Regions from separate parts of the Sphingomonas radicis genome, predicted to be linked through region 2. Evidence: riboswitches for the same ligand, from Rfam matches in the RefSeq annotation. Region 2 holds a riboswitch; the other holds the start of a gene.
What was found. Region 2 has a riboswitch for cobalamin ahead of metE (5-methyltetrahydropteroyltriglutamate--homocysteine S-methyltransferase). Riboswitches for the same ligand answer to the same signal wherever they lie in the genome.

Region 1: another riboswitch for cobalamin. It lies ahead of ACMGDH_RS12715 (TonB-dependent receptor plug domain-containing protein); the one in region 2 lies ahead of metE (5-methyltetrahydropteroyltriglutamate--homocysteine S-methyltransferase).

The regions. Positions count from the first base shown of each region.
Region 1 covers NZ_JBLFFG010000003.1:65,699-76,628, reverse strand. The annotation lists gene ACMGDH_RS12735 (CoA-acylating methylmalonate-semialdehyde dehydrogenase) at 1-863, opposite strand, end outside; gene ACMGDH_RS12730 (ABC transporter ATP-binding protein) at 955-1,734, opposite strand; gene ACMGDH_RS12725 (FecCD family ABC transporter permease) at 1,725-2,696, opposite strand; gene ACMGDH_RS12720 (ABC transporter substrate-binding protein) at 2,693-3,514, opposite strand; gene ACMGDH_RS12715 (TonB-dependent receptor plug domain-containing protein) at 3,514-5,352, opposite strand; cobalamin riboswitch at 5,469-5,656, opposite strand; gene ACMGDH_RS12710 (methyl-accepting chemotaxis protein) at 5,762-7,093, shown strand; gene ACMGDH_RS12705 (DUF4142 domain-containing protein) at 7,163-7,759, shown strand; gene ACMGDH_RS12700 (bactofilin family protein) at 7,793-8,254, opposite strand; gene rpsL (30S ribosomal protein S12) at 8,635-9,006, shown strand; gene rpsG (30S ribosomal protein S7) at 9,068-9,538, shown strand; gene fusA (elongation factor G) at 9,605-10,930, shown strand, end outside.
Region 2 covers NZ_JBLFFG010000001.1:814,583-825,512, forward strand. The annotation lists gene ACMGDH_RS03775 (APC family permease) at 1-948, shown strand, start outside; gene ACMGDH_RS03780 (SAM-dependent methyltransferase) at 948-1,508, shown strand; gene metE (5-methyltetrahydropteroyltriglutamate--homocysteine S-methyltransferase) at 1,563-3,863, opposite strand; cobalamin riboswitch at 3,970-4,176, opposite strand; gene ACMGDH_RS03790 (TonB-dependent receptor domain-containing protein) at 4,362-7,283, shown strand; gene ACMGDH_RS03795 (DUF5695 domain-containing protein) at 7,341-10,052, opposite strand; gene ACMGDH_RS03800 (beta-L-arabinofuranosidase domain-containing protein) at 10,138-10,930, shown strand, end outside.

The sequences.
Region 1 (10,930 bases), on a different contig from region 2:
GGCACCACCACCGGCAGCGCCATGCAGCGCTCGCCCGCGGAGCCGAACGCCGCGCCGGAGAGGTCCGCCACCACCTGATCGAGGTCGGCATCGGGCATGACGATGCCGTGGTTCTTGGCGCCGCCCATCGCCTGGACGCGCTTCCCCGCCTCGACGCCGCGGCGATAAACATAATGCGCGATGTCGGATGAGCCGACGAAGCTCACCGCCGAGATCGCCGGATGATCGAGGATCGCGTCGACCATCTCCTTGTCGCCGTGGACGACCTGCAGGATTCCTTCGGGTAGACCGGCCTCGCGCATCAGCTCGGCGAGACGCACAGGCACCGACGGATCCCGCTCCGACGGCTTGAGGATGAAGGCATTGCCGCACGCGATCGCGACGCCGAACATCCACATCGGGATCATCGCCGGGAAGTTGAACGGCGTGATCCCCGCGCCGATGCCCAGCGGCTGGCGCATCGAATAGACGTCGATCCCGGGCCCGGCGCCCTGAGTATATTCGCCCTTCAAAGCATGCGGGATGCCACAGGCGAATTCGATCACTTCGAGGCCGCGCTGAATGTCGCCCTTGGCGTCGGCGATCACCTTGCCGTGTTCGGAGGAAAGCGTGTGGGCGAGCGAATCCATGTTCGCCTCGACCAGCTCCTTGAAACGGAACATCACGCGCGCCCGGCGCTGCGGGTTGGTCGCGGCCCACCCAGGCTGAGCGGCCTGCGCGGCGGCGATCGCCCGGTCGAGATCGGCCTGAGTGCCGAGCGGGACGCGGGCCTGGATCTCGCCGCTGTTGGGATCGAACACGTCGGACGTGCGCGAAGCGCCTCCGCCTGCATGCCCCGCGATGAAATGGTCGATCGTGCGCATCAAAACTCTCCTGCGGCGGGCGCCACGGCCCGACTCGTCGTGTAATTTTATTGCGCAATGGCACAGCCGAATTCGGCTGTCAGCCCCCCGGTCAGGACTTGGTGCGGCCGATCGGCACGGGGAGGAGCCGACCTTGCTCGTCGGGGACGACCATCACCTCGACGCCGAACGCGTCGCGGAGCGGCTGATGCGCGAGCGCCTCGTGCGCCGGGCCGAACGCGACGACGCGGCCTTCTTTCAGCAGCAGCACCTCGTCGGCGGCGCGCGCTGCCTGGACCAGATCGTGGAGCACGATCACCACGCCCATCCCGTCCGCCGCCAATGCGCGAAGCTGGTCGAGCAGGGCGAGCTGATGCACGGGATCGAGGCTGGCGAGCGGCTCGTCGGCGAGCAGCCAGGCGGGAGCGCCGGCGAGCACGCGCGCGAGCAGCACCCGCGCGCGCTCGCCCCCGGAGAGCTGGTGCGCGGTGCGCTCTGCGAGATGCACGGTGCCCGTCGCTTCGAGCGCCGACTCGACCGCCGCCCGATCCTCGGCTGACGCACTCGCGAAGGGCGAGCGATGCGGCAGCCGCCCCAGCGCCACCAGCTCGCGGACGCCGAGGTCCCAGTGAACCGAGGGGTCCTGCGGCAGATAGCCGACCAGCCGGGCGCGCTCGCGCGGATCGATCCGCGCGATCTGCCGCGCGCCGAGCCGGACATGACCCGAATCGGTGTCGAGCAGTCCGGCGAGCGCCTTGACGAGCGTCGACTTGCCCGATCCGTTGGGTCCCAGGATCGCGGTCACGCGGCCCGGCTGGAACGTGGCGCCGACGCCGTCGAGCACTCGCCGAGCGCCCAGGCTCACGCGCAGATCGGAGACGCTCAGCTCCATGCCGACCGCCTGAGCTTGAACAGCAGCGCGAAGAAGAAGGGCGTGCCGAGCAGCGCCATCGCTACGCCGAGCCGGATTTCGGCAGCGCCCGGGCTCAGGCGGACGAGGCTGTCGGCGGCGAGCACCAGCGCCGCGCCGCCCAGCGCGCTCGGGATCAGCAGCGCCGATGGCCTGGCGCCGACGATCGGGCGGAGCAGGTGCGGGACGATCAGCCCGACGAATCCGACGACGCCGGTCACCGCCACGCTGGCGCCGACCGCGAGTCCCGCGCCGAGCACGATCAGCATCTGCACGCGCGCGAGCCGCACGCCCATCGATCGCGCGGCCGATTCGCCCAGCGTGAGCGCGTCGAGCGCCCGCCCGGTGAACAGCAGCAGCAAGCACCCGGCGGCGATGAAGGGAAGGGCGAGCCGCACCTCGGCGAAGCTGCGGTCGGTCAGTGCCCCCATGATCCAGTCGATGACCTCGGCGGTCGCGAAGGGATTGGGAGCGATCGAGATGAGGAAGGCAGTGAGCGCCCCGCCCAGGCTGGCGAGCATCGTGCCCGCGAGTATGAAGGCGACGGCGCTGTCGGCGCGCCACGCCAGCCCGGCGAGCAGCAGCATCGACGCGCAGGCGGCGAGCATCGCGCTCGCGAAAACCGTCAGCGGTGCGCTCGCGGCGAAGACGACGATAGCCGCAACCGCACCGAGTGCTGCGCTCGACGAGACGCCTACTACTGCCGGATCGGCGAGCGGGTTGCGCAGATAGCCCTGCAGCACCGCCCCGGTGAGCCCCAGCGCCGCGCCGATCGCGAGACCCAGGATCGCGCGCGGCAGGCGGAGCTCGAGGATGATCCACCAGCGCGGATCGCTCGAGAACCAGGCGGAGAAAGGCACCCAGACCTTGCCTGCCGTCAGCGAGCCGGCGAAGAGCAGCGCGACGAGGGCCGTTAGCAGCGCAAGGAGGAGAGGGCGGTTCATTGCCCCACCTCGCGCCGCACTTCGGCCAGCCGGGTCATTGCCTTGGCGATCACCGGGCCGGCGCAATTGACGAGGCTGCGCGGGAAGCGCGCCTGATGCACCTGTGCGCCCGATCGGGCGAGCGCCCAGCTGCGCATCTGTGCTGCGCGCGAATCGGCGTCGCGGCCGGCGCCGTCGGGCACCAGCATCACGCGCGGCGGATCGGCCACGACATGCTCGATCGGAAGATAGCCGGTGTGCTGGAGCCCATAATGCGCAGCATGGTCGCTGAAGCCGGCCTTGACCATCATCTCGTCGAGCAGGGTGCCGCCGCCCGAGACGGTGTTGCCGCCGATCCAGAGCAATGCGGGAACCGCCGGGCCATCGGTCCGCGCGGCCGCGACTGCCCGGTCGATGCGGGAGACCATCGCTTCGCCCGCGGGCACGGCATCCACCGCGGCGGCAAGCTCGCGTACCTGCGCCCGGCCTTGCTCGATCGTGCTCGCCCAGCCCAGATCGAACGTCCGGATCCCGGCGCGGGCAAGCGCCTCGCGGGTGGAGGACGAAGTGAAGGCGTCGGCGATCACCAGATCGGGCCGCAGCGCGACGATCTCCTCGGCGGTGCCGTTGTTGACGCGGAAGCGGCGCGCCACCTCGGGCGCGATCGAGGAAGCGGCCAAGTCGCGCGAATAATGGCTGATCGCTGTGATCCGCCCGGCGGGCACGAGCTCGATCAGCATCGCGTCGGCGCACGGATTGAGCGAGACGATCCCGCCGCCGCCCGAAGGCGGCGCCGCGCACCCGGCGACGATCAGACACAGGAGCGCGGCGCAGCGCATCAGTCGAGCTTCACGCGCAGTCCGGCATAGGCCGCGCGGCCATAGGTGCCATAGGTCGCGACGGTCTGATATTTCTCGTCGGTCAGGTTCTCGACGCGGCCATAGATTGCGAAGCGGTCGCCGATCGGCATCTCGGCGCGGATGCTGCCCAGCGCGAAGCCGTCGAGCCGAACCGTGTTGCCGGCATTGTCGAAGCTGTCGCCCACCATCGTCACCGTGCCCCCCAGCGAAAGCCCGAACGGCAGGCGATAGTCGGCGGAAATGCTGGCGGTGTCCTGCGGACGGCGCGCAAGCACATTGCCTTCGAAGCCCGCCGAGCGGTTCTCGGTGTCGGTATAGGTGTAGTTGGCAGTGAGGGTGAAGGCCTCCACCGGCTTCAGCGCCAGCTCGATCTCGACCCCCTCAGCGCGGGCGCGTGCGATATTGGCATAGGTGAAGCTCACCATGTCGAAATCGATCTGGTTCTTCGTGTCGCGATGGAACCAGGTTACGCCCAGCTTCGCCGCGCCGCCCAGCGCGCTCTGCTCGATGCCGGCTTCCCAGCTTTCGGCTGTCTCGGGCTGGAGCGTGTCGGTGCCGTAGAAGGGCGCGAACAGCTGGTAGAGCGTCGGCGCCTTGAAGCCCTCGCCATAGCTGGCGCGCAGCAGCGTCGTCTCGAACGGCTTCACCGCGGCGTTGACGCCCCACGTCATGTGGCTGCCGAAGCGGCTGTGATCGTCGTTGCGCACGCCCGCAGTCACAGTCACCTGTTCGATCGGCGTGACGATCGCTTGGCCATAGACGCTGGTGATGTCGGCGCGGAACGTCTCGCTACCGTCGTAGAAGCGCAGATTCTCCTGCTCGGCGCCGAAGGTCAGGCGGAGCTGCTGGGTAAGCCGGGCGTCGCCGCGATATTCGTAGCGCTCGCTGCGCCCGCGATAGAGATAGAGCGGTTCGGCGCCGATGCCCGGATCGTAATTGTCGCGGTTGATGTCGGCGATGGTGAAGGCGAGACGGTTGGCGACGGGGCCGATGTTCGCGAATAGCCCGGCATAGCCGTACAGCTCCTCCGCTTCCGAATATTCGTCGGTGTCGGCGAAGGCGTAGGCCGGCGCGGGATAGCCGTCGAGCTCGGTGCGCGAATTGGCGTAATAGCCGCGCAGATCGACGCCGAAGCCGGGCGCGAACTCGAAGCGCAGCCGCCCGCTGGCATTATATTGGCGATATCCGTCCGCTTCGGTGCCATCTGCCGCCTGCGAGACGCCATCGGTGCGGAAATAGCCGCCGGTCAGCGCGCCCTGGAAGCGATCATTCCCGCCCGCGATCGCGGCGTTGGCGGAGATCTGATCGGCATAGCCATATTGGGCGTTGGCGCGCGCGGCGATGCCGTCGATCGGAGCCTGGGTTACGACATTGACCACGCCGCCGATCGCCTGGCTCCCCCAGATCACCGAATTGGGACCGCGCAACACCTCGACGCGCTCGATCGAGCCGGTCAGCAGATTGCCGAAGTCGAACGCGCCGGCAGGCGAGGAGGGATCGTTGGCGCGCACGCCGTCGATCAGCACCAGCGTCTGCGCATCCTCGGCGCCGCGGATGCGGACCGCGGTCACGCCGCCCGGGCCGCCGTTGCGCGTGGCAGTCACGCCCGGCGTGGTGGCGAGCAGGTCCGAAAGCGATACGGTCTGGCGTGTCTCGATCGTTTCGCGGTCGAGCACGGTGATCGAGCGGCCGGTGGTCTCGGCCTCCTGCTCGACGCCCGATGCGACGACCACGATCTGGTCGTCTTCGGACTGGGCATGCGCCACGGCCGGCAGCAGCGCGGCGGAGGCATAGAGAAACAGCTTCAACTTGGTCACGGCAAAGACACCTCGTCTGGGGTCGTCTTGCCGGAATTGGCGCGGCGACCCGGTTAAACGGTGTCGCTCACGCGAGGGGCATGCCCTCGTTCGCCCGGTGCACCCCGCCCGCGCAAAGGAATCGACTGTGACTGGCAGGTCTCCTGGCTCCCGGGTCACTACATGCGCGCCCGCCTTCCCGGATGTGCTCCAGTGGCATGATGGCGCGAATGCTCGCCGGTTACAGTTGCGGGGGCAGCCTCGGGTTCGAACCGAGTTCCCATTTTCATCCCCTCGCGGGGACACCTGTCACGGCGCGAGCTTCTAGATGCGCCGCGAACGGGCGGCAAGCGGAGAAAAATCCATTTTGTCTCGGTAGTGTAACCAACGGTCAAGACAGCCTTTACCATCGCCCGCCTAGGCCCGCCGCATGCGTCACACAGCGTTTGCCTTTGCCGACTCCTCCCCCGCACCGTCGCCAGCGCCCCTGGTCGGACTCACGTCCGAGGAGGCTGCGCCGCCGTCGTTGACGCTCAATGATCCGTTGCTGCACGCAGTCGACATCTTCAACGGCGATACCGAACTGCGCCTGATCCCCGTGGTCGACGCGCAGCAGCGCCCGATCGGTGCAATCTTCGAGAAGGACGTGCGGCGGCTGCTGCTCAATCCCTTCGGCCACGCGCTGATGCGCAACCCGAGCTACGGCGACGGCGTGCTGCGCCACCTGCGTTCGTGCCCGGTCGCGGAAGCGACACAGGGGATCGCGGCACTGATCGATGCCTATCGCGCCGCCAACGGCACCGAAGGCATGATCCTCACGCTCGGTGGAAGGCTTCACGGGCTGATCGGCAATCGCCGGCTCGTCCATCTGGCCGCCGAACGCGAGCAGCGCGCGAGCGCCGCCCGGATCGCGCGTGCCGAGCATATCGAGCGCGCCAGCGAGCGGTTCGAAGCGCAGATCGCGACGCTTGCGGGCGCGATGGACCAGCTTGCGGCCGAACTCCAGACGAGCGCCGGCGCAACTGCCGAGCGCGCGACCGACTTGGGCGACCGGGCAGTCGCAGTCGCCTCGGCCGCCGCCCAGACGAGCGGCAACATGACCGAGATCGCCGCGCGGGGCCACGATCTCGCCCTCTCGCTGGGGGCAATCGCCGAAAGCTCGAGCGAGGCGCAGGCCGCTGCTGCCACCGCATTGGACCGAGTCGCCACCGGCAGCGTGCGCACCCGCGAGCTGCTCCGCTCCGCCCAGTCGATCGACTCGGTGATCGGGCTGATCACCGAGATCGCCAGCCAGGTGAACTTGCTCGCGCTCAACGCCACGATCGAAGCGGCACGTGCGGGGGAGGCGGGGCGGGGATTCAGCGTCGTTGCCAATGAAGTGAAGCAGCTTTCGGCGCAGACCGGAACGGCGGCGGCGCGGATCGCGGCGCATGTCCACGAAATCCGCCAGAACGTGGACCATGTGGCCGAAGGCCATGAGCAGGTGGAGCGCGCGATCGAGGCGATGGCCGGTCTCGCCTCCGGCGTCCGCTCGGCGGTTGCCGCGCAGGAAGCCGCGACCCACACCATCGCCCGCAACGTCGGCGAGGCGGTGCAGGCGAGCACGGCGATCCAGCAGGACGTGGAGGCGATCGGCGACACCTCGCGCGCCGCATCGCACCAGGCCAACGACATGCGCGCGCTCGCCGAACGGCTGCGCGCCGACGCAGGCGTCCTGTCGGCGCAACTCGGAACTTTCCTTGCCGAACTCCATCGCGCTTGATCCTTCGTCGGCCGAAACGGAACGACCCGTGGCATGGGCGCGTTGAGCAGCCCCGAGGAGGACGCCTGCATGAAGCACTATCTGATTCTGGGGCTCGCCCCGGCGCTCGCGCTAGCCGCGTGCGGTGATTCGACCCCGAACACCGCCGACGGCATGGCCACCAACATGGACGACATGAACATGGCCGGCATGGACATGACCGGCGACAATATGGCGGGCATGGAAACCAACATGGCCGCCGAAGTCTCGCCGGCGCAGCGCTTCGCCAACGATGTCGGCGCAAGCGACTATTATGAAGTGGAGGCCGGCAAGCTCGCCCAGGAGAAGGCCCAGAACCAGGCGCTAAAGGACTTCGGCCGGATGATGGTCGACAACCACACCCAGTCGACCGAGAAGCTGAAGGCTGCGGGCGCCAAGGCCAATCCGGCGATCGTTCCCAATCCTGCCCTCACTGCGGAGCAGGAAACGAACCTCGCCGCGCTACGCGCCGCGGAGGGAGCCGCGTTCGACGAGGCGTACAAGACCCAGCAGGTCGCCGCGCACGAAAAGGCGCTCGCGCTCGTCCAGGGCTATGCCGCCGACGGCGATGTGCCCGAGCTCAAGAGCTTCGCGACCGACGCGCAGAAGGTGATCCAGGAGCATCTGACCAAAATCAGGGGCATGTAGGAGCCTGCCGGTCAGCCACGGTCACGCGCTGTTTCAGGCGGCCTGATCGGTGGCTGCGGCAAGGTTCACCGCAGCTACCGCACGCGGGCCCGGCTGCGCGGCCGCGTCCATCGCACCGACATGCTTCATGCGGCCGTCGATCGACCCGCCCGTCTCGATCGTGATGCTCTCATATTCGACGTCGCCGACGATGCGGGCGCTGTTCTCGATCGTGAGCGTGCGGACGCGAACCATGCCTTCGATCCGGCCGGCAAGGCGGGCAGTGTCGGCGGTCAGGTTGCCGCAGATCAGGCTGTCCTTGCCCTGGGTGACGTTGCCGCCGGTCACGTCGCCGTCGACTCGGCCTTCGATGTGGAGGTCGGCCGGCGTGGCGACGTTGCCGGTGACTGCCACCTCGGGCCCAAGCACCGAGAAGGGTCCGCGGGCGCGCCCGCGATCCTGCGACGGAACGGGAGCAGCCGGACGTTCCTTGCGCGCATTGCGGTTGTTCAACATGATGCTTGCTCCCCAGCTCGGAAAAACGAGTCCCCGCGGCCGATTAGCATAGCCGCGCGCCTCCCGCAGAGTCCAAATGCGGCGAATCGAGCTGCATCGCGCGCGCCTCCGGGCTATTCTGGAAGCATGAAGAAGCGGTTTCCGCCTCGTGGCGAACACCGTGGCGCCCATTGACCGGCTGCAGGACCATCGCTATAGGCGCCCCCGTTCCGCGAGGAGGGCAATGCGCCCATATCCCTTCGGAACAATGAGCTGAACGTTGCTGGAGACGCAATGGCCCGGGGGGTCGAAGAACACCCGGGGCCTTTTCGTATTCTCTCTTCAGGGCTCCAGCAAAGTAACCGCCGGATCATCCGGTAACGCAAAAGGTGAAGGGCTTCATGCCGACGATCAACCAGCTGGTCCGCAAGGGCCGCGAACCGCAGAAGGCCAAGTCGAAGGTCCCTGCGATGGAGCAGAACCCGCAGAAGCGCGGCGTCTGCACCCGTGTGTATACGACGACTCCGAAGAAGCCGAACTCGGCGCTCCGCAAGGTTGCCAAGGTCCGCCTGACCAACCAGCGCGAAGTCATCAGCTACATCCCCGGCGAGGGGCACAACCTGCAGGAACACTCGGTGGTCCTGATCCGCGGCGGCCGTGTGCGCGACCTTCCGGGTGTGCGCTACCACGTGCTGCGCGGCGTGCTCGACACGCAGGGCGTCAAGGATCGCAAGCAGAGCCGTTCGAAGTACGGCGCGAAGCGTCCGAAGTAAGCAGCCAAAGTAAGCCCCGGACGGGTTCCGGATCAGCTGAAGTTTGTAAAGGAAGTTCAAGATGGCTCGTCGTCGTCGTCCCGAAAAGCGGGAAATCCTGCCTGATCCCGTCTACGGGGATGAGGTTCTGTCCAAGTTCATGAACTCGGTGATGCTGGACGGCAAGAAGTCCGTCGCCGAGAACATCGTCTATTCGGCGCTGCAGACCGTCGAGCAGCGCGCCAAGCGCGAGCCGATCGGCGTGTTCCACGAGGCGCTGAACAACATCAAGCCGGGCATCGAGGTCCGCAGCCGCCGCGTCGGCGGTGCGACCTATCAGGTCCCCGTCGAGGTGCGCCCCGAGCGTGCCCAGGCGCTTGCGATCCGCTGGCTCATCGCCTCGGCCCGCAACCGCAGCGAGCACACCATGTCGGCCCGCCTCTCGGGCGAGCTGATGGACGCCGCCAACAACCGCGGCAACGCGGTGAAGAAGCGCGAAGACACCCACCGTATGGCCGAGGCGAACCGCGCCTTCAGCCACTACCGCTGGTAAAAATCGCACCTATATCCTGGGGAGCCGCCGAAAGCGGCTCCCCAAATCGCTAAGGAACCAACGATCATGGCCCGCAGCCATCCGCTCGAGCGTTACCGCAATATCGGTATCATGGCGCACATCGACGCCGGCAAGACGACGACGACCGAGCGCATCCTCTATTACACCGGCAAGTCCTACAAGATCGGCGAAGTGCACGAAGGCACTGCGACGATGGACTGGATGGAGCAGGAGCAGGAGCGCGGGATCACGATCACGTCCGCCGCTACGACGTGCAAGTGGCGCGCCGAAGAGGGCAAGGGCGAAGAGCATCTGATCAACATCATCGACACTCCCGGCCACGTCGACTTCACGATCGAAGTCGAGCGTTCGCTGCGGGTGCTCGACGGTGCGGTCGCGTGCTTCGACGGCGTTGCCGGCGTGGAGCCGCAGTCGGAGACCGTCTGGCGCCAGGCGGAGAAGTACAAGGTTCCGCGCATGTGCTTCGTCAACAAGCTCGATCGCACCGGCGCCAGCTTCGAGCGCTGCGTCGACATGATCAAGGATCGCCTGGGCGCCCGCCCGGCCGTGCTTTATCTCCCGATCGGCATCGAGGGCGGCTTCAAGGGCCTCGTCGATCTGGTCGAGAACCGCGCGATCATCTGGCTCGAGGAGTCGCTGGGCGCGAAGTTCGAATATCAGGACATCCCCGATGACCTGAAGGACGCCGCCGCCACTGCGCGCGCCGAGCTGATCGAGATGGCCGTCGAGCAGGACGACGATGTCATGGAAGCGTATCTGGAGGGCAACGAGCCCGACACGAAGACGCTCAAGAAGCTGATCCGCAAGGGTACGCTCAACTTCTCGTTCGTGCCGATCGTCTGCGGCTCGGCGTTCAAGAACAAGGGCGTCCAGCCCCTGCTCGACGCCGTGGTCGATTATCTGCCCAGCCCGCTCGACATTCCCGACGTGCAGGGCGTGAAGCTCGACGGCGAGACCCCGGACACGCGTCCTGCCTCGGACACCGCGCCGCTGTCGCTGCTCGCGTTCAAGATCATGAACGATCCGTTCGTCGGCACGCTCACCTTCGCCCGCATTTATTCGGGCACCCTCACCAAGGGTCAGTATCTGAACTCGGTGAAGGACAAGAAGGAGAAGATCGGCCGTATGCTCCTGATGCACGCGAACTCGCGTGAGGACATCGAAGAGGCACGCGCCGGCGACATCGTCGCGATCGCGGGTCTCAAGGAGACCACGACGGGCGACACGCTGTGCGATCCGCAGCACCCGATCATCCTCGAGCGGATGGAGTTCCCCGAGCCCGTGATCGAGCTGTCGGTGGAGCCGAAGACCAAGGCCGACCAGGAGAAGATGGGCCTCGCGCTCAACCGCCTGGCCGCCGAGGATCCCTCG
Region 2 (10,930 bases):
TTCGCGAGCACGATCTATGCCGCCGCGCTCGTCGCTGCGCTCACCATGCTCAACTGGCTCGGCATCCGCCAGGGTGCGGGCACGCAATTCTGGATGACGTGTGTCGAGGTGCTGGGGATCGGCGCGGTGATCGTCGCGGGGCTGCTCGTCGCTCCCGAAGCGGTGCCCGCCGTGCGGGGCGAACGCGAAGGCGCGCTCGGGCTGGTGCTGGTCTTCGTGCTGCTCACCTATGGCGGGTGGAGCGAAGTGGTCTATGTCTCGGCCGAGCTCCGGAATTCGCGCCGCCGCATCGCGCCGGTGATGATCGCGAGCCTGGGCATCGTCACTTTGCTCTACCTGCTGGTCAACTGGGCCTATCTGCGCGCGCTGGGTCTCGACGGCATAGCGGGCTCCGAGACCGTGGCGGCGGAAGTGATGGCGCGCGCGTTCGGCCCGGCGGGCACGACTGCGATCAGCCTGATGGTCGCGGTGGCTGCGCTCACGTCGGCGAACGCGACTGCGATCACCGGCGCCCGCACCTCTTATGCGCTCGGCCGCGCTTTCCCGCGGCTCGGCTGGCTCGGCCGGTGGGATTCGGAGCGTGACACGCCCGGAAACGCGCTGCTCCTCCAAGGCGCGATCGCGCTGCTGCTGGTGGCGGGCGCTGCCTTCGGGCGCGACGCGTTCGGCGCAGTCGTGGAATATACGGCGCCGGTCTTCTGGTTCTTCCTGCTGCTCGTCGGTATCGCGCTGTTCGTGCTGCGCAGGGGGGCGCCGCCGCCCCCAGGCAGCTTCCGCGTGCCGCTCTACCCGCTCGTCCCGGCGCTGTTCTGTGCGACCAGCGGCTATCTCCTCTACTCTAGCGTTGCCTACACCGGGCCGAGCGCGCTGGTCGGCGTTGCGGTGCTTGCGGTCGGCGCGCTGCTGCTCCTGTTCTTGCGTAGCCCACCAGCCGAGGAGTCACCGTGATGAGGATTGCGTTCCCGATGATCGCCGCGCTCGCGTTTGCCGTGCCGGCCTGCGCGCAGGAAGCGCCCCAGGCACAGGCGCAGGAGGGCAACGCCAGCCGCACGCCCGATGTGATCTATGTACCCACCCCCGAGCGCGTGGTCGCGCAGATGCTCGCGCTTGCCAAGGTCGGGCCCAAGGACGTGCTCTACGATCTGGGTTCGGGCGACGGCCGCATCCCGATCACGGCCGCCAAGGCGCACGGCATCCGCGCCGTGGGCATCGACATCGATCCGGAGCGCATCGCCGAGGCGCGGGCCAACGCCAAGGCGGCCGGCGTCGAACATCTCGTCACGTTCCGCCAGGCGGATCTATTCACCACCGACATCAGCGAAGCGACGGTGGTCACGCTCTACCTGCTCGACACGCTCAACCTGAAGCTGCGCCCCAAGCTGCTGGCCGAGCTCAAGCCCGGCACGCGGGTGGTGAGCCACGCCTTCAACATGGGCGACTGGAAGCCCGAGGTGCAGCAGGAGATCGACGGGCGCACCATCTATCTCTGGACGATCCCCAAGCGCTGATCGCGGCCGGTAGCGTGCTGCGCCGCCGGGCTGAGCCGGCGGCGCAGCACGGTATCAGGCCACCAGCTGCTCGGCGCGAAGCGTCCGGGCGGCGGCGACCATCGCTTCGATCGCCGGCTTCACTTCCTCCCATTTTCGGGTCTTGAGCCCGCAATCGGGGTTCACCCACAGCTGCTCGGGGGCGAGATGCTGCTGAGCGAGGCGCATCAGCGCCACCATCTCCTCCTCGCCGGGCACGCGTGGCGCGTGGATGTCGTACACCCCCGGCCCGATCGCGCTCGGATAGCGATAGCGCGCGAAACCTTCGAGCAGCTCCATCTGCGATCGCGCGGTCTCGATCGAGATCACGTCGGTGTCCATCGCGCCGATCGCCGGCAGGATGTCGTTGAACTCCGAATAGCACATGTGCGTGTGGATCTGGGTGGTGTCCTCCACGCCCGCGGCGGAGAGCCGGAAGCAGTCGACCGCCCAGTCGAGATAGGCTTGCCAGTCGCGCTTACGCAGCGGCAAGCCTTCGCGCAGCGCGGCTTCGTCGATCTGGATCGCCTTGCAGCCAGCCGCCTCCAGGTCCTGCACTTCGTCGCGGATCGCCAGCGCGATCTGCCGGCACGATGCGGCACGCGGCTGGTCGTCGCGCACGAAGCTCCAGTTGAGGATCGTCACCGGGCCGGTGAGCATGCCTTTCACCGGCTTGTCGGTGAGGCTCTGCGCATAGCGCCACCATTCGACCGTCATCGGTTTGGGCCGCGACACATCGCCATAGAGGATCGGCGGGCGGACGCAGCGCGAGCCATAGCTCTGCACCCAGCCGTTCACCGTAAAGGCGAAGCCGGCGAGCTGCTCGCCGAAATACTGGACCATGTCGTTGCGCTCGAACTCGCCGTGGACGAGCATGTCGAGCCCCACTTCCTCCTGCCAGCGGATCGCGCGCCCGGTCTCCTCGCGCAGGAATTGCTGATAGGCGGCTTCGTCCAGCTGCCCGCGATTATATTCGGCGCGCGCGTGGCGCACCTCGGCGGTCTGCGGGAAGGAGCCGATCGTCGTCGTCGGAAAGGCGGGGAGCGCCAACGCTTCGGCCTGGGCGCGCGCACGATCGGGATAGGCGGAGTGGCGCTCGCGCATCTCGGGCGTGATCGCCGCGATCCGACTTGCCACCGCCGCGTCGTGGATGCGCGGCGAAGTCTTGCGGTTGGCGGCGGCGGCAGCAGCTTCGGCAAGCTCGGCCGCCACGCTGGCGCGGCCTTCGTTGAGCGCTTGCTTGAGGATGCTCAGCTCCTCGACCTTCTGCACTGCGAAGGCGAGCCATTGCTTCACCTCGGGTTCGAGTTTGGTTTCGAGCGCGAGGTCGACGGGCACGTGGAGCAGCGAGCAGGACGGCGCCAGCACCAGGTCGCGCGTCGCGGCGAGCGGCTCGAGCCGATCGAGCAGCGCGTTCAAGTCGGCGCGCCAGACGTTGCGGCCGTCGATCACGCCCAGCGAGAGCAGCAGCGATTTGGGCGCGGCCTTGAGCAATGGGTCGAGCTGGCCGGGCGCGCGGACGAGATCGACATGCAGCCCCGCGACCGGCAGCGACGCGGCAAGGGTGAGGTTGTCTTCGAGCCCGCCGAAATAGGTAGCGAGCATCAGCTTGACGCCGGGGCGAGCGAGCCGGGCATAGGCGCGCGTGAAGGCGCGCCGCTGCGTCTCGCTGAGGTCGGTCGTGAGCACCGGCTCGTCGATCTGCACCCATTCGGCGCCGGCTTCGCCGAGATGGCCCAGGATGACGCCGTAAAGGCCCAGCACTTCGTCGAGATAGTCGAACGGGTCGACTCCGCGCCCCTTGGCGAGGCTCAGCCAGGTGACGGGACCCAGCAGCACCGGCCGCGTCTCAAAGCCCTGCGCCTTGGCCTCGCGATATTCGTCGACGATCTTGAGCCCGTTGAGCGCGAGCCGGTCCCCCACAGCCAGTTCGGGGACCATGAAGTGGTAGTTGGTGTCGAACCACTTGGTCATCTCGCAGGCGGTGAGGCTGGCGTGCGCGTGGCCGCAGCCGTCCTCCGCCCCCGTGGTGCCGCGCGCCATCGCGAAATAGGTCGCGAGGTCGGCCTGCCCGTCGGCGGCGCCGTAGCGTGCGGGCACTGCACCCAGCATCACGCTGGTATCGAGCACATGGTCGTAAAGCGAGAAGTCGTTAGACGGGATCCAGTCGGCCCCCAGCCCTTTCTGCCGCGCCCAGGCAGCGGTGCGCAGTCCCGCGGCGGTCTCGAGCAGATCGGCTTCGGACGATTTGCCCGACCAGAATTTCTCGAGCGCGAATTTGAGCTCGCGGCGCGGGCCGATGCGCGGGAAGCCGAGCGTTGCAACAGTGACGGTCATGTTCTTCAACCCCGAAGAGGGCGGGGAAACAGGCCGGGCACCGGCACGCGCGGCGGATCAGCCCGGCCGCAGCATGCAAGCGGCCAGACCGGGCACCCCGCCGGTGGACGTTATCGCGTCGGAGGCAGGTCTCCTGGCTCACGGGTCAACGCTGCTGGTCCGGCCTTCCCGGCAGCGCGAACGCCGCCAGTGACTCATATCGACCAGCCGCTCGCCGCTCACAGTTGCGGGGGCAGCGCCGGATTCGCACCGGCTTCCCGTCTTAGCTCCAGCAGGAAACGCCCTGCTGGAGAACCTCGACGCGCCAAGCATCCCGCCTGCAGAGCGTCGCGTCAAGTCTCATATAAAGAATTCTTTATATCATGCGCGACGACACATTCTTTCCCCATGCCGCCGCCGCCGGAAAGCAGCCTTACACTGTGATCGTATAAAATATTTGATTCTGATATCGTATACGGTATTCTTCGGGGTGGTCTGCAAAACAAAAAGGGGAAATCGATGCTCAGAGAAGTTCGGATCGGCCTGCTCGGCACCTCCGCGACGGCGGTATTGATCGCCTCGGCGGCCCCGGCGTTCGCCCAGACAGCCACGAGCGCCGCCACGGAAAATGAGACGCCCGCCGCTCAGGAGGAAGTCACCGTCACCGGAACCCGGCTCCAGCAGCCGGGGCTCCAGAGCAACAGCCCCATCACCACGGTGATGCCGGAGGAAATCCGCCTCCAGGGCGCCGTCAATATCGAGAATGTCATCAACCGGCTTCCCCAGGTCACTCCTGACGCCAACGAGAATGTCTCGAACGGCTCGGACGGCACCGCCCGCATCAACTTGCGCAACCTGGGCAGCAACCGGAACCTCGTCCTGGTCAACGGCCAGCGGCTGTTGCCGATTCAGGCGAACGACGTGAACCTGATCCCGGCCTTCCTCGTCGAGCGCGTGGACGTGGTCACCGGCGGCGCTTCGGCAGTGTACGGCTCCGACGCGATCTCCGGCGTCGTCAACTTCATCCTGCGCGACGATCTCGAAGGCGTCCGGGCCGACGTCCAATATGGCTTCTCGATTCACGACAACGACAATCGCGGGCTGCGCGATCTCATTCGCGCGAACGGCTATCAGGCGGCACCTCCGTCTCCGGTCGACGGGCACCGGTTCGACGCCAATATCGCCTTCGGTACCAATTTCGCGGAGGGCCGCGGCAATGTGATGGCCTATTTCGGCTATCGCGACGTCAAGCCCATCACCCAGGCCGACCGCGACGTCTCCGCCTGCGCGCTGGACCCCGCCGACAACAATAGCGCCTTCACCTGCGGCGGATCGAGCAACAACGAGTTCGGGCTGTTCCAGCCGCTCACCGGCCCCAGCGCCGGGCTGCGCTTCAACAACACCCGCGACGGAGCGAAGACGTGGGTGCCGTATGACGCCAGCTTCCGCTACAATTACGCGCCGCTGAACTATTTCCAGCGATCGGACGTGCGCTACACGGCCGGCGCCTTCGCGCGCTACGAGGTCGATCCGGCGGCGGAGCTCTACGGCAGCTTCATGTTCATGGACGACCAGACCTTCTCGCAGGTCGCCCCGTCCGCACTGTTCCAGGGCACGACCTTCACGGTCAATTGCGACAATCCGTTCCTGAGCGCGCAGCAGGGCCAGCTGCTGTGCGGAGGCGATCTGGGCAGCCCGACTGTCTCGCAGAACCTGTTCATCGGCTATCGGCCGGTCGCGGGCAACGCGCGTCCGCGCCGCGATGACCTGCGTCACACCACCTATCGCGTCACCGGCGGCGTCCGCGGCGAGCTGGCAGAGGGCATCCGCTACGACGCCAACGTGCTTCTCTCTCGCGTGCTGTTCAACGAGAACTACCAAAACGATATCGATCCGCAGCGTGCCAACCGTGGGCTCCAGGTCGTCAGTGTCGCGGGCGTGCCGACCTGCAAATCGGTGATCGACGGCACCGATCCCAGTTGCGTGCCGCTGGACGTGTTCCGCTACAACGGCATCAGCGACGAAGCATTCGACTATATCTACGCCCCCACTTTCACGCGCGGCGTCGACAAGGAATCGGTGCTCAACGCCACGGTGAGCGCGGACCTGACTTCCTATGGCGTGAAGCTGCCCTGGGCCGATCAGGGCCTGGGCGTCGTGCTCGGCGTGGAGCATCGCCGCGAAAGCCTCGAGTTCCGCGCCGATGCGCTCGCGCAGCAAAAGGGCACGCGGGAATCGGAAGGTAGCTTCCACGTCACCGAATTCTTCACCGAGATGCGATTGCCCATCCTGGAGGGCCGCCCCTTCGCGGAGGAGCTGTCGCTCACCGGAGGCTACCGCTATTCGCAATACAGCACGCGCGACCGGGGCATCTCCACCTACAAGGGCGAGATCGCCTATGCGCCGGTGAAAGACCTGCGGTTGCGTGCGAGCTACAATCGCGCGATCCGTGCGGCGAACATCGGGGAGCTGTTCGCCGCCCAGCAGATCGGCAACGTCTCCGCGCAGGATCCGTGCTCCGGACCCTCGCCGTCGGCGACGGCCGCCCAATGCGCGCTAACCGGTGTCAGCGCAGCGCAGTACGGCAGCATCATCGAGTGCCCGAGCGAAGTGTGCAGCGCGCAGGGCGGCGGCAACGCGGCGCTGCGGCCGGAGGAGGCGGATACCTACACGGCCGGGCTGGTCTTCTCTCCCAGCTTTGTTCGCGGCCTGTCGTTGTCGGTCGATTATTTCAACATCAAGGTCCGCGACTATATCAGCTCGATCCCCGCGTCGCTGACGATCAGCCAGTGCATCGCGACCGGCGATCCCTTCTTCTGCAGCCTGTTCCACCGCGATCCGCGTTCGGGCGTGCTGTTCGGCGAGCAGGGCTATGTGGTCTCGACCACGCAGAACACCGGATCGCTCAAGACCTCGGGTGTCGACGTCGGGCTCAACTATGCGGTGCCGACCGGCATCGGCCGGTTCGAAGTCTCGATGGTCGGCACCTGGCTCAACGAACTCGTCACCGAGCCGCTTCCGGGCCTCGGCTCCTATGACTGCAAGGGGCTGTTCGGCCCCACCTGCGGGCAGCCGAGCCCCGAATGGCGGCATCAGGCGCGCCTGACCTGGCGCGATCCGGGCGACTTCGCGGCGGTATCGCTCAACTGGCGCTACATCGGCCCGACCAGCCTGACCAACAACACCGACGATCCGTTCCTTACCGGGCCCGCTTACACACTGAACGCCAGCATCCCGGCGTACAGCTATTTCGATCTCGCGATGACGGCGAAGGCTGCCGAGGGACTCGTCTTCCGGGCAGGCATCAACAACCTGCTCGACAAGGATCCCCCGGCGATCGTGCAGGGCCTGCTGGCGGTGTTCGGCAACGGCAACACCTATCCCGGCGTGTACGACGTCGCCGGCCGCACGCTCTTCGTGGGCCTGTCCGCCGAGTTCTGATATCCCTTGCCCCAGCTGCCGGCGGATACGCGAGTATCCGCCGGCTTTTTCTTGGGTTCAGCGGGGCGCCAGCACTAAGCGCGTGACTTCGGCCGAGAGCGGCACGCTGTGGAAGCCGCGTTCGGGCACGCCGCGATCCGGCACGAAGGCGGGTCCTCCGGCCGGCGCTTCGACCGATAGCCGGGCAGCCGGCGTCGTCGCGTCCGCCGGATCGAGCAGGAGCTCGATGCGGCGCGCTGCGGGCAGCCAGCGCGCGCTGCGTATGCGGCCCGCCGCCAGCGTGATCCACTGGCCGGCCGGGGCGACGAACAGGCGCCTGCGGGCGCCGTCGTGCGGCACGATCTCGATCGCTCCGTTCGCATCGCGCACCGTGCCCCCGAAGCCGAGCCAGCCGAGCTCCGGGTGGCGGACCAGATAGGTGGCGGCGGCATAGGCATGGCCGAAATAGCCCATGCCATAGTCGCCACTGTACGGGTCCCAGCGCATCATGTCCGGCTCCGAGTGGAACGCCGCCGATGCGAAGCCCTCGCGATCGACGTTGGTGATGCCGCCCATGAACCCGCCATAGGCGACCCGGAGCAAATGGAAGTCGGCGGGATCGCGGCGGAAGGCATCGAACAGCGGCACAGCGTTGAGCGCGGACCCATAATGGTGGATCTGCCGTTCGATGCGTTTGACCTTGCCGCCGTAGAGGAAGTCCCAATAGCGGCGCGCATTGCCGTTATAGCCCCAGTGCGGGATCGCGGGATCATAGCCTAGGATCACCTCGCGCGTGATCTCCGCCTCCCGCGAATGGCCGAAATGGCGCATCCAGGCATAGACTTCGGGCTGTCCGGTCGAATCCCATGCCATCTCGCTGCCGAAGGGATAGCGCAGCGTGCGCCAATGATCGGCCCGCGCGCGCATCAGCCGCTCGACTTCGGCTGCTTCGCGCGTCATCCCCTCGCGCTGCAGATCGAGCAGGATCTCCAGGAACACCTCGCCCTCCATTTGCCCGAACTGTGCATAATGGGGGGCGTCGCGCATCATCGCGACGGTGGTTCGATATGCCCATTCCAGATACCAGCGCCAATCGTGGCGCCGGACCAGGCCGGCATGGTTCCGCGCGAGGCGGTACATCACCCAATGCGCGGCGGCGACATGGGGATAGTTGTACGATCGCCCTAGGTCGGCGGCCTGCTTGGCATCCCAGGATGCCCAGCTGCTCCAGTCGATCGACTTGTCGTAATAGCGGGCGAAGGTCTTGGGATCATACCAGAACAGGCTCTTGCGCACGCCACCCGCCTGCGGGCCCTCGGCTACCTGCAGCTTGCCGACGATGGTCTCGTCGATCATCCGCTCGAGCTTGGCGATCTCCGCACGATCGGGGTGGTCGAGCTGCTTCATCGCCGCGGCGAGCCAGGCTCCCGCGCCGCCTTCGTCGCTGAGCCCGGCGATCCAGACGCGCTGGTCCTGCGTCACGACCCGGTCTGCCTCGCGGTCGTAGCTCAGGATCGCGGGGGCGCGCCGGAACGGGTCGCGCGGATCGTCGAACCACTGGCGCGTGGTGGTAAAGCGGCCGATGTCGGCGGAGACCTGCGCGAGCGGTTTGGTGAGGTAGTAATGCACGGTCTGGATGCTGCCGTCGGCATAGGTGATCGCCACGCGCGCGCGGCCCCAGCCTTTGGCCTCGACGCGGTAGCGTGCCCAGCCCGCCGGCCCCGGTACGCGCTCCAGCCGCATCGCGCCGGCCGGGAATATCGCCACCTCGCGGATCGGCTGTGGCGCCTTGACGAACAGGTCCGCGGGCGCATCGCTCGGGACGACATAGCCCGGGATGCCGATCACCACCGGACGCCGCTGCGCCATCAGCGTCGGCTCGACCGCGCGGATCGCCGGGGCCGCGACGAAGCGCACCCCGAAGCTCCGCCGCTCGCCCGGGGCCAGGGTGAAGCCGGTCGGCGGGTTCCACGGCTCGCCGGCACCGGGCTCCGCCATCGCCTTCGAGGCAATCATCCAGTCGTAGAAGCCCTCTGCGGTCTGGAGCCGCCTGGTTCGGTCGGTGAAGAGGTCGCCGGGTCCGGCGTTCCCTTTCTCGCGGATGATCCGATACGCCTCCAGCGGGGTGCGTCCGTCCGGCAGCACCAGCAGCGCCGGGCCCTGTCCGTTGAGCCGCGTGACCTGAAGATAGCCGGCGTCCTGGCCGATATAGGGATCGACGAAGTTCGCCTGCGCATGCGCCTGTTCCAGATTGCGATCGGTGATGATGTTGTCGAACACCATCGGCAGCCCCATTCCGCCGACCTCCACCGGGGCGGTACCCGCGTTGGCGAGGGTGACTCGCATCACCAGCGCGTCGCCCTGCCGCAGCCAGGCGCGCTCGATCGCGAGCGGGAAGCCCTCTCCCATAGTGCCCGAAATATCGGCCCGTGCGAGCTCGTCGCCGCGCGGCGCCAGCGGGCGGATCGGCCGGCGCGCATTTGCGGAAGCGAAGTCTCGCCAGCCTCCCCCGCCCACGCGCAGGCGGAGGTGGACGTCGCCGATGTGCACATAGCCGTCGCCCCGCCGTTCGGCCCCTCGCCCGGAGGGGACGAAGTCGAACCCCGCCATCGGCGAGAGGCGCGCCAGCGTCTGCGTGTCAGGTCGGAACGCGACCGTGAAGCTGCCGATCCGGTGGACCTGATCCGTCGCCGCTGCCGCAGGTTCGCGCGCCGGCGCGGCAGACGACAGCAGCATTGCCATCAACGTCAATCCCGCCGCCAGACCCGCCGAAACGCGCCAATCCCTCATGCACCAAACCTCCCTTCGATCCGTCCGCCAGCAGTTGACAGCCCGCCTGTTCGCCGTATCGTATACGGTATTCGAGGAGATGGAAATGTCGATGGGTCGCAGGGAATTGCTGATGTCGGGCGCGATCTTCCCTCTCTTCGCTCTGCCCCCCGCGCGCGCCGCAGCCTCTGCGCTCCCGGCGAAGGCGACTCCCTTTCCGCTCTCGGCGGTGCGCCTGCGGCCTTCCGATTATGCGCATGCGGTGGAGGTCAACCGCGCCTATCTGCTGCGCCTGGAGCCCGATCGGCTGCTTCATAATTTCCGCAAGTTCGCGGGGCTGGCGCCGAAGGCGAAGATCTATGGTGGGTGGGAAAGCGACACCATCGCCGGCCACACGCTGGGTCATTATCTCTCGGGTCTGGCGCTCACCCATGCGCAGACCGGCTGTACCGAGTGCGCCCGCCGCGCCGCCTATATCATCGATCAGCTCGCGGAATGTCAGGCGGCGAACGGCGATGGATATGTCGCGGGGTTCACGCGCAAGCGCAAGGACGGGACGATCGCCGACGGGAAGGAGATATTCCCGGAGATCATGCGCGGCGAAATCCGTTCGGCGGGCTTCGATCTCAACGGCTGCTGGGTGCCCTTCTACAATTGGCACAAGCTCTACACGGGCCTGTTCGACGCGATCGACCACATCGGCCCCAGCGACAAGGCCATGGCGATCGCGACCGGGCTCGGCGGCTATATCGACAAGCTATTCGCTGCGCTCAGCGACGAGCAGGTCGAGACGATGCTCGCCTGCGAATATGGCGGACTCAACGAGAGTTTTGCCGAACTGCACGCGCGGACCGGCGATCCGCGCTGGCTGCGCCTTGCCGAGCGCATCTACGACCGGC